4 regions of the Devosia alba genome follow, and region 1 is predicted to be linked to each of the others. Evidence: predicted binding sites of a transcription regulator. Region 1 holds the regulator's gene; each other region holds the start of a gene.
The links. Region 1 encodes LexA, which represses DNA repair genes until DNA is damaged. Its sites were predicted from a motif close to TGTTCNNNNTGTGTTCNG; they were not measured.

Region 2: the regulator LexA is predicted to act here: its motif matches at 1,374-1,391, upstream of dnaE (DNA polymerase III subunit alpha).
Region 3: the regulator LexA is predicted to act here: its motif matches at 869-886, upstream of recA (recombinase RecA).
Region 4: the regulator LexA is predicted to act here: its motif matches at 1,088-1,105, upstream of ssb (single-stranded DNA-binding protein).

The regions. Positions count from the first base shown of each region.
Region 1 is NZ_JBDUUI010000001.1:6,875-9,076, reverse strand. It holds gene ABFY71_RS00040 (molybdopterin molybdotransferase MoeA) at 1-845, shown strand, start outside; gene lexA (transcriptional repressor LexA) at 954-1,667, shown strand; gene ABFY71_RS00030 (GyrI-like domain-containing protein) at 1,731-2,202, opposite strand, start outside.
Region 2 is NZ_JBDUUI010000001.1:344,714-346,915, forward strand. It holds gene dnaE (DNA polymerase III subunit alpha) at 1-1,133, opposite strand, end outside; gene ABFY71_RS01595 (YoaK family protein) at 1,541-2,194, shown strand.
Region 3 is NZ_JBDUUI010000003.1:122,889-125,090, reverse strand. It holds gene araD1 (AraD1 family protein) at 1-689, opposite strand, end outside; gene recA (recombinase RecA) at 969-2,042, shown strand.
Region 4 is NZ_JBDUUI010000007.1:141,963-144,164, reverse strand. It holds gene ABFY71_RS12125 (diguanylate cyclase domain-containing protein) at 1-213, shown strand, start outside; gene ssb (single-stranded DNA-binding protein) at 386-880, opposite strand; gene ABFY71_RS12115 (hypothetical protein) at 1,267-1,512, opposite strand; gene ABFY71_RS12110 (hypothetical protein) at 1,644-1,766, shown strand; gene uvrA (excinuclease ABC subunit UvrA) at 2,005-2,202, shown strand, end outside.

The sequences.
Region 1 (2,202 bases):
CGTTTTCGAGCCAGCCCCAGCCGGGCCGCAATGTGCGGGCCAGGGGCAATGATTTTGCCGTTGGCCAGGCCCTGATCGCCGCAGGTGTCCGCTTGACGCCGATGCAGCTGGCCGTCGCTGCTGCTGCCAATGCCCCCGCCCTGAGCGTATCCAAGCGCCCGCGCATCGCCCTGCTGGCAACCGGCGACGAGCTGGAACTGCCAGGCGCGGTCCTTGGGCCCGATCAGATCATCGCGTCAAACAGCTTTGGCCTCGCGCCCCTGTTGGCCCCCTATGCCCAAACCGTCACCGACCATGGTATTGCGCGCGACCAGCGGGACCAGTTGCGCGCCAGGCTGGTGGCGATCCTCGCCGATGAGCCCGATGTGCTGATCACCACGGGCGGCGCCAGTGTCGGTGATCATGACTTCGTGCAGGAAATCCTGCTCGAACTCGGGGTCACCCTGGATTTCTGGAAGATCAATATGCGGCCGGGCAAGCCGCTGATGTTCGGCACCGTTGGGAAGACCCTGGTGTTCGGGCTGCCGGGCAATCCGGTTTCCGCCATGGTCACCGCCATTGTCTTCATCAAGCCGGCCCTGCGCGCCTGGCTGGGCCTGGCGCCGCAGATTCACTGGCACCTGCCATTGGCGGCGCCGACCCCGCCCAATACGGCACGCCGCCATTTCATGCGGGCGCAGTTGCTGCAGACTCCAACCGGCCCCCAGGCCCTGCCGATCAGCCAGACCGATAGCGGCCACACCTCGTCCATGGCCAGGGCGGACCTGCTGATCGTGCAACCCGAACACGACCCGGGCCAGCCCGCCGGCGCGATGGTCGAGACGATCGTGGTCGACGCATTCTGACGCCGTCGAGTCTGGGCGCAGCACAAAATTGCACGGGATATTGCAGAACATAACTGGAACACTTATAGTCGTTCTGTCTATGTTCCGATTCTCACCCCGAGGGGCCCCATGCTGACCCGCAAACAACACGAGCTGTTGATGTTCATCCACGAGCGGATGAAGGAAAGCGGCATCCCGCCATCGTTTGATGAGATGAAGGATGCACTCGATCTGGCGTCCAAGTCCGGCATTCACAGGCTGATTACCGCGCTTGAAGAGCGCGGGTTCATTCGCCGCCTGCCCAATCGGGCGCGGGCACTCGAAGTGATCAAACTCCCCGATTCGATGAACCCGTCACTGGGTGGCCGCAAGGCGCGCTTCGAGCCGTCGGTGATCGAGGGCAATCTGGGCAAGGTCGCCAGCCCGCCCTCGCGGATGGCCGCTGATGATGACGGCGTGCGCTCGATTTCCATCCCGGTCATGGGCCGCATTGCAGCCGGCACACCGATCGAGGCAATTCAGTCTCATTCACACACCATCATGGTGCCACCCGAAATGCTGGGCAGTGGCGAACATTTCGCGCTCGAAGTGCGCGGCGATTCGATGATCGATGCCGGCATTTTTGATGGCGACACCGTGCTGATCCGCAAGCAGGACGCCGCCAGCACCGGGGAAATCATCGTGGCTCTGGTGGACGATGAAGAGGCCACCCTCAAGCGCCTGCGCCGCAAGGGTAATACCATTGCGCTCGAAGCGGCCAACCCGGCCTATGAGACCCGCATTTTCCCGCCCGACCGCGTCAAGGTTCAGGGCCGGCTGGTCGGATTGCTGCGCAAGTACTGATTGCCTGCCCGCCGTGATGAGCGGCGCGATGGATGGCCCCGCCGCCCCGCCCCTTTATGCCGGTCAGCCGGTTGTCTTGAATGACAGCCGGGTGAGCCATTTGGCGGGGTCGGGTTCCTCGCGGGGATCAGTCTCGTAGATTTCCAACCGGCAGGCGAAGTGATCGCCGTCTGCGGCGGCGCGCATGTCCCAGGCAATGTTGTTGTCTTGCGCCCAGCCGATGAATTGCGCGGTGGCGTCCAGCAAGCCGTCATAGTGGCCGGTATGGCTGGCGCTGAGATATTGCCCCGCTGGCAGGGTGCCGAACTTGACCGGACTGTCCCCGGCCATAGCGCGCTCAACCATCACGCCGGCTTCGACATCGAGTGTCCTGGCCATGTCGATCCGTCGGTAATTGTAGAATGGCGCCCCAATGGGGGTAAGGCCGTGGCTGGCGAGCCAGGCGAACAACGCCGGAAACCCCTCGTCGGCCGGCTTTTGCATCTCTGCCATGGTGACGGTGAAGGGGATATAGGCATAGGTTTGGGCGGTGCGG
Region 2 (2,202 bases), 340 kb from region 1:
CCACGCCCCGGCCCCACCGGAATGCCCTGCGCCTTTGACCAGCGGATAAAGTCAGCCACGATCAGGAAATAGCCGGGGAACTTCATGGAGGCGATGATGCCCAGCTCGAACTCCAGCCGCTCCCAGTATTCCGCTGCCGTCTTGCCCGGCGCCGGGCCCGTGGCCGCGAGGCGATTGCGCAGGCCCTCTTCGGCCATGGCGCGCAGCGCGTCGGCCTCGGCGGCCACCGCATCGTCCTCGCTCAGATCGGGCGCGGCGGCGAATTTGGGCAGGATCGGCTTGCGCGTCAGCGGCCGATACGAGACGCGCCGCGCGATCTCCACGGTCGAGTCCAGCGCTTCGGGCAGGTCCGAGAACAGCGCGGCCATTTCGGCGCGGGTCTTGAAGTAATACTGGTCGTTCAGCTTGCGCCGCTCGGTCTGGGCCAGCACGGTGCCGCCGGCAATGGCCAGCAACGCGTCATGCGCCTCATATTCCTTGACCGATTTGAAGAATGGCTCATTGGTGGCCACCAGCGGAATGCCCTTGCGATAGGCATAGTCGATCAGCCGCGGCTCCACCGCCGCCTCCTGCACCCGGCCATGGCGCTGCAATTCGATATAGAAGCGCTCGCCAAACAGCTCCGCCAGGCGGTCCAGCCGCTTGATGGCATTGGCGTCCTGCCCCTGGGCAAAGGCCATGTCGATGGCCCCCTCGGGGCCACCGCTCAGGCAGATCAGCCCGTCGAGCCGATCGCGGCTGAGCCAGTCGAGCTGCGCCCGCGCCGTGCCGCCATCGCCCTCGATGAACGATTGCGACACCAGCCGCGACAGATTGCCGAACCCGGTTTCGGTCTGCGCCAGCAGCACCACGCTGGACTTGCCCGCCCAGGCGACATGGCCGCGCTCGCTGACGCGCTCTTCGCCGGCGGCGAAATCGATGGCCAGCTCCACCCCGACCAGCGGCTGAATGCCCTTCTTGCTGGCCTTTTCGGAAAACTCCAGCGCGCCAAACAGATTGCCGGTATCGGCAATGCCCAGCGCGGGCTGCGCGTCTTCGCCGGCCAGCTTGAGAATGGTGTCGAGCTGCAGCGCCCCCTCAAGCAGGGAATAGGCAGAGTGGACGTGAAGGTGAATAAAACCGGGGCCTGTCATGACTACCTTTATGACTGGCGCGGGACGATGATCATACCGTGCCGATGGCGCAATCCACAGCGCAGCGCGCGCCGGGTTTCAGCGCCGCACGCTGCAGACGCTGCAGCGTCACACGAGTCGGGCCAGCATATCCATCCAGGTGAGCGAACCAATGGTGAAGGCGCCCAGCGTAACGAATGCGGCAAAGTCCTTGATGAAAGTGAGCATCTGCATCTCCCGTGTTGCTATTATGTTCTTATATGTTCGATGTTTGTTCCTGTCGAGTGTGTAGAACGGGAACAGCGGGGATTGCTGGCAATTGGTTAGCAGACTGTTAGCATTTGCGCTGGCGGCCAACGCAAGGCCCTTGCCGCCGGCCGCGCAACGGGCCAGTTTCCGTGACCGAACCCTGCGCGAGACTCAGCACCATGACGCCAACCCCGCAACTCAGCCTGGGCCTGCTGCTCACCGCCTCCGCCGGGTTTTCCGACGTGGTCAGCTTCATCGAGCTGGGCGGCCACTTCACCTCCTTTGTCAGCGGCAATACCACCCAGCTCGGCGATGCCCTGGCCCAGGGCAGCTGGTCGGTGGCGCTGCTGACCGGCTCGCTGGTCGGCCTGTTCTTTGCCGGCAGCCTGCTCGGCTCGCTGCTCGCCTTGCTGGCCGGGCCGCGCTGGGGCTCGAGCCTGGTGACGGCGCTGGTGGTGCTGAGCTTTCTGGCCACCCTGGCCGGCGCGGCCCTGGGCAGTCCACCGCGCCAGTTCATGCTGTTCCTTGCTGCCGGCGCCGGGGCGCAGAACGCCATCGTGCCCTCGACCGGCTCGGTGCGGCTGGGCACCACCTTCGTTACCGGCACCTTGTTCACCGCCGGCCAGGATTTGGCCCTCGCGCTGCGCGGCCTGGCGCCGCCCTGGCGCTGGGCCCAGCATCTGCTGGTCTGGTTCTCGCTGCTGCTGGGCGGCCTGCTCGGCGGCCTCGGCTATGCCTATGCCGGCCTCAACGCCCTGCTGCTGCCCGGTCTGGTCTATCTCGGCTTTCTCATCGCCTTCATCCTGCGCCGGCCGGGCAAGGTCCTGGACTGACCTCGCCG
Region 3 (2,202 bases), on a different contig from region 1:
ACATGGTGCGGCAGATCGCCCAGGCGCAGTTCGGGGCCAAAGGAGCAGGCGCGCAGCTTGGAATGGGCCAGATAGAGGTAATTGATGCGCTCGGTGACGTGATCGGAAAATTCATTGGCCAGAGCAAAGCCGAGACGGCGCGGCTGGCCATTCTGGTCGATGACATAGATGCCGGCAATTTCGGGCTCTTCGCCAGCGTCGAGGGCAAAGCCGGGAGACGGCAGGGGATGGCCGGGGCGCACCACCGAATAGCCATTGCCCTTGTAGAACCATTCGGGCTGCACGCCCTTTTCGCCGGCACTCGGCTTGCCGTGTTCCAGGCCCATCTGGAACATCTTCATGGAATCGGTGAGCTCGCCTGCCGGCTTGGCGCCACTGGCCTTGTGCATGGCGTCGCGCGTGGCGGCAGAGCCGAGATGGGTCAGGCCGGTGCCGGTGACGTAGAGATGGGCCGGATCGGGGTGATCGATCGGCGACAGCATGCGGCCTTCGGCCAGAATGGCGGCGCGATCAACGGTGTCGCCCAGGCCCTTGGCCTCAATCAGCGCGGCCAGGCCGCCATGGCTGGAGAGGGCGGCAATGGTCAGGTCATAGACGCTGGCGGTGTCGTTGACGATGCGGGCAGTACCGTCCACCACGGCAGCGACGGCGCGATCGCCATCGAGATCGAGAAACTGAATGAGATTCACGGCGCGGCTCCTGCGCTGAAGGCCCGAACGGGCAGAATTGCGGGGCATAAAACGCAACATGGCCCGATGACGCAAGCCCAAAAATCATACTTATAGGGGCGCGGTGTGCGGCGCTGCCGATTCTGTCCGTGTCAAAGCACGCCGCCGCGCGATGTTCTCATTTTGTCCCTTGACTGATATAGAACAATATGAGAACAAATAAAGCACATTGTATGCACCCCCAGCCCAGCGGCCAGCGCGTTGCGCAGCCTGACAGAGCGTGGAATAAGGAGAGAATTGATGGCTAACGCGTCGCTTCGTGTTGTTGAAGGTGGATCGATGGATAAGGACAAGGCACTTGCCGCGGCGCTCAGCCAGATTGAGCGCAATTTCGGCAAGGGCTCGATCATGCGCCTGGGCGAGGCGGCGGCGATTGAAGTCGAGTCGATCTCGACCGGATCGCTCGGGCTCGATATCGCGCTGGGCATTGGCGGCCTGCCCAAGGGCCGCATTGTTGAAATTTTCGGGCCGGAAAGCTCGGGCAAGACCACGCTGGCGCTGCATGTGATTGCCGAGGCCCAGAAGGCCGGCGGCATCTGCGCCTTCGTCGATGCCGAGCATGCGCTCGACCCGATCTATGCCCGCAAGCTGGGCGTCAATGTCGATGATCTGCTGATCTCGCAGCCCGATGCGGGCGAGCAGGCGCTGGAAATCACCGATACGCTGGTGCGAAGCGGCGCCATTGACGTGCTGGTGATCGATTCGGTGGCGGCGCTGACGCCGCGGGCCGAGCTGGAAGGCGAAATGGGCGATTCGCTGCCCGGCCTGCAGGCCCGGCTGATGAGCCAGGCGATGCGCAAATTGACGGGGTCGATCTCCAAGTCGAAATGCCTGGTGATCTTCATCAACCAGATCCGCATGAAAATCGGCGTGATGTATGGCTCGCCGGAAACCACCACGGGCGGCAATGCGCTGAAGTTCTACGCCTCGGTTCGTCTGGATATTCGCCGCATCGGCGCGCTCAAGGATCGCGAAGAGATCGTGGGCAACCAGACCCGCGTCAAGGTGGTCAAGAACAAGCTGGCGCCGCCGTTCCGGCAGGTTGAATTCGACATCATGTATGGCGAAGGGATTTCCAAGACCGGCGAATTGCTCGACCTGGGCGTCAAGGCCGGGATCGTGGAAAAGGCCGGCGCCTGGTTCTCCTGGGACAGCCAGCGCCTGGGGCAGGGCCGCGAGAATGCGCGCCAGTTCCTCAAGGACAACCCGGCTGCGGCCAATGCCATCGAGCAGGGTGTGCGCGAAAGCTCGGGCCTGCTGGGCGAAGTGTTGCTGGTCGCCGGTGGCGGCGACGACACGGCAAGCGACGACTGACAGCAAGACCGACAGTCATTCTTCCCATGCAGGGTAGTTTTGGGCAGCGCGCGAGCGCTGCCCTTTTTGCGGGCGCGGGGCGCTGTGCGGGCCGGTGAGGGCGCTCGCGGCGGGGCAAATGGGCCGTGGCGGATCGCTGGGGGGCCGGCGGGCCGTGCGG
Region 4 (2,202 bases), on a different contig from region 1:
GGTGTGGCCGATCTCGACGCCTTGGGCCAGTGCATCGTGCATGCGGTGGGCGGGCCGTATCTGCGCAACGGGCAGACCATAACGCTGAGCGCCTCGGTTGGGGTAGCCCTGAACACCGGCGGTTCGCCCGAAGACCTGTTCCGCAAAGCCGATATCGCGCTCTATGCGGCCAAGGCGGCCGGGCGCAATACGATGCGCCGGCACGCCGACTGATCTGGTTGACCAGAACGGGCAAAGGGGCCGCTGATGCGACCCCTTTGATATATTTTGCTCGGCGGCGAAGGCCGGAGCGAATGGGCCCCGCAATGGCTCCACTGTCGCACTCGAAAGACGACCGTCAAAGACCTAGAGCGATTTCGCCGTCTCTGCGAAACGGTGATACGCCCTAGAACGGAATATCGTCGTCCATGCCGCCGGGCTCGAAGGCCGGGGCGTTGGCCTGCGGCCGACGGGCCCCACCGCCACCGGCGCCACCACCGGTGCCTCGGAAGCCGCCACCATCGTCGCCGCCGCCGCCGCCGCTGTCGCCACGACCATCAAGCAGCGTCATGTTGGAGTTGAAACCCTGCAGCACGATCTCGGTGCTGTATTTGTCAGCGCCCGACTGATCCTGCCATTTGCGGGTCTGCAACTGGCCCTCGATATAGACCTTGGAACCCTTCTTGAGATAGCTCTCGGCGACCCGGGCCAGACCTTCCGAGAAAATCACCACGCGGTGCCATTCGGTCTTTTCGCGGCGCTCGCCGGTATTCTTGTCTTTCCAGTTCTCGGAGGTGGCGATCGACAGATTGACCACCTTGCCGCCACTGGGCAAATTCCGCACTTCTGGATCGGCGCCAAGATTGCCGACCAGGATCACCTTGTTGACACTGCCTGCCATCGCTCATTCCTTTTTCAATTCAGTCCCGGTCTGCGTGGTCGCGGGACGCTTACTTACTGATGGTTGCGGACCAGTCCACCCCGGACGCGGCTGCTTGATCGGAGTCCGCACGCCGCTCTGTTCTAGCGCTTCGCCCGACCGGGCGCGCGCCTGAACAGCATGTTTTAAACACCTAAGAAACGACTGCCGCTTGCCGATCGCGCCTTGGGTTCATGTTATGTTCTGCTGCGGATAATTGTCAAGCGTCCCGTGCCAGCCGGCGCGGGACGCTTGACGGCGCGGGATCAGGCTGGCTTGAGCGCCTGGGCGCAGGCGTTGGCAAGGTCACGATTGGGCGCGTCGGCGCCCAAAGGCGTCGCCCAACCCGCTTTTTCGATGATGCCGCGTCAGGCATAGGTCGAGGCTTTGCCCAGCTCGGCCATCACCGCCACGCGGTTGCTGTCGCTGGTGGACTGCTCCACGCAATAGGGGGTGAGGGCCGCGGTGACATCGCTCGCCGATTGTTTGGCTGCAAGCTCTTGGGCGCTACCGCCAGTGACCCAGCCACCCCAGCTGAAGCCAATGATGGCAAGGGCGACGGCACCGGTCGCCGCACCGTAAAGTGCGGGTTTCGTCCATTCGGGAATTTGCATGAAAGTCCGATCTGTATCGGTAAAGGCCGCAGTATTGCGACCACGGCAAAACCCTAACATGGCTGGCGCCCGAGCGCGAACTTGCGGCCAAAGCAAGGCAGATGCCCCTTGCCTCACGCTGCTGACACAGCTTGTCAGCAGCCCTGCCCCAATGGCAGAGCCGCTCATGGGAAATCGTGCATGGACTATACCAACCGTTCCGGCTCTTTGCCGTTATGCTGCTCGGCATCATGGTGGTGCCGGGCATGGCGTGAACCGGCATGTCGCGCTTGACCGAATCTGTATTGTTCCGCTTATGTTCCGGGTGTTATATGCCGCTTTGGCAAGGTGGAGTGGACACGCTAAGGTGACTGCAGCGCCGGGCCGCCATGCGCGGAGCCAACTTGCGGCAGTGGCCCGCAATGCCTATTTTCTGGAGCTTCCCGCCCTGCCGACGACCGTTTGACCGCTGTGCTGCCAACACTCTGGCGCACCGAGCCATGGACTTGATTGATGACGCCAAAGCCCAGCCTGAACCGAGAGATCATCGTGCGCGGTGCCCGCGAGCACAATCTCAAGGGCATCGACCTCAAGTTGCCGCGCGACAGCCTGATCGTCATGACGGGCCTCAGTGGTTCGGGCAAGTCCTCGCTGGCCTTTGACACCATCTATGCCGAAGGGCAGCGCCGCTATGTGGAGTCGCTGTCAGCC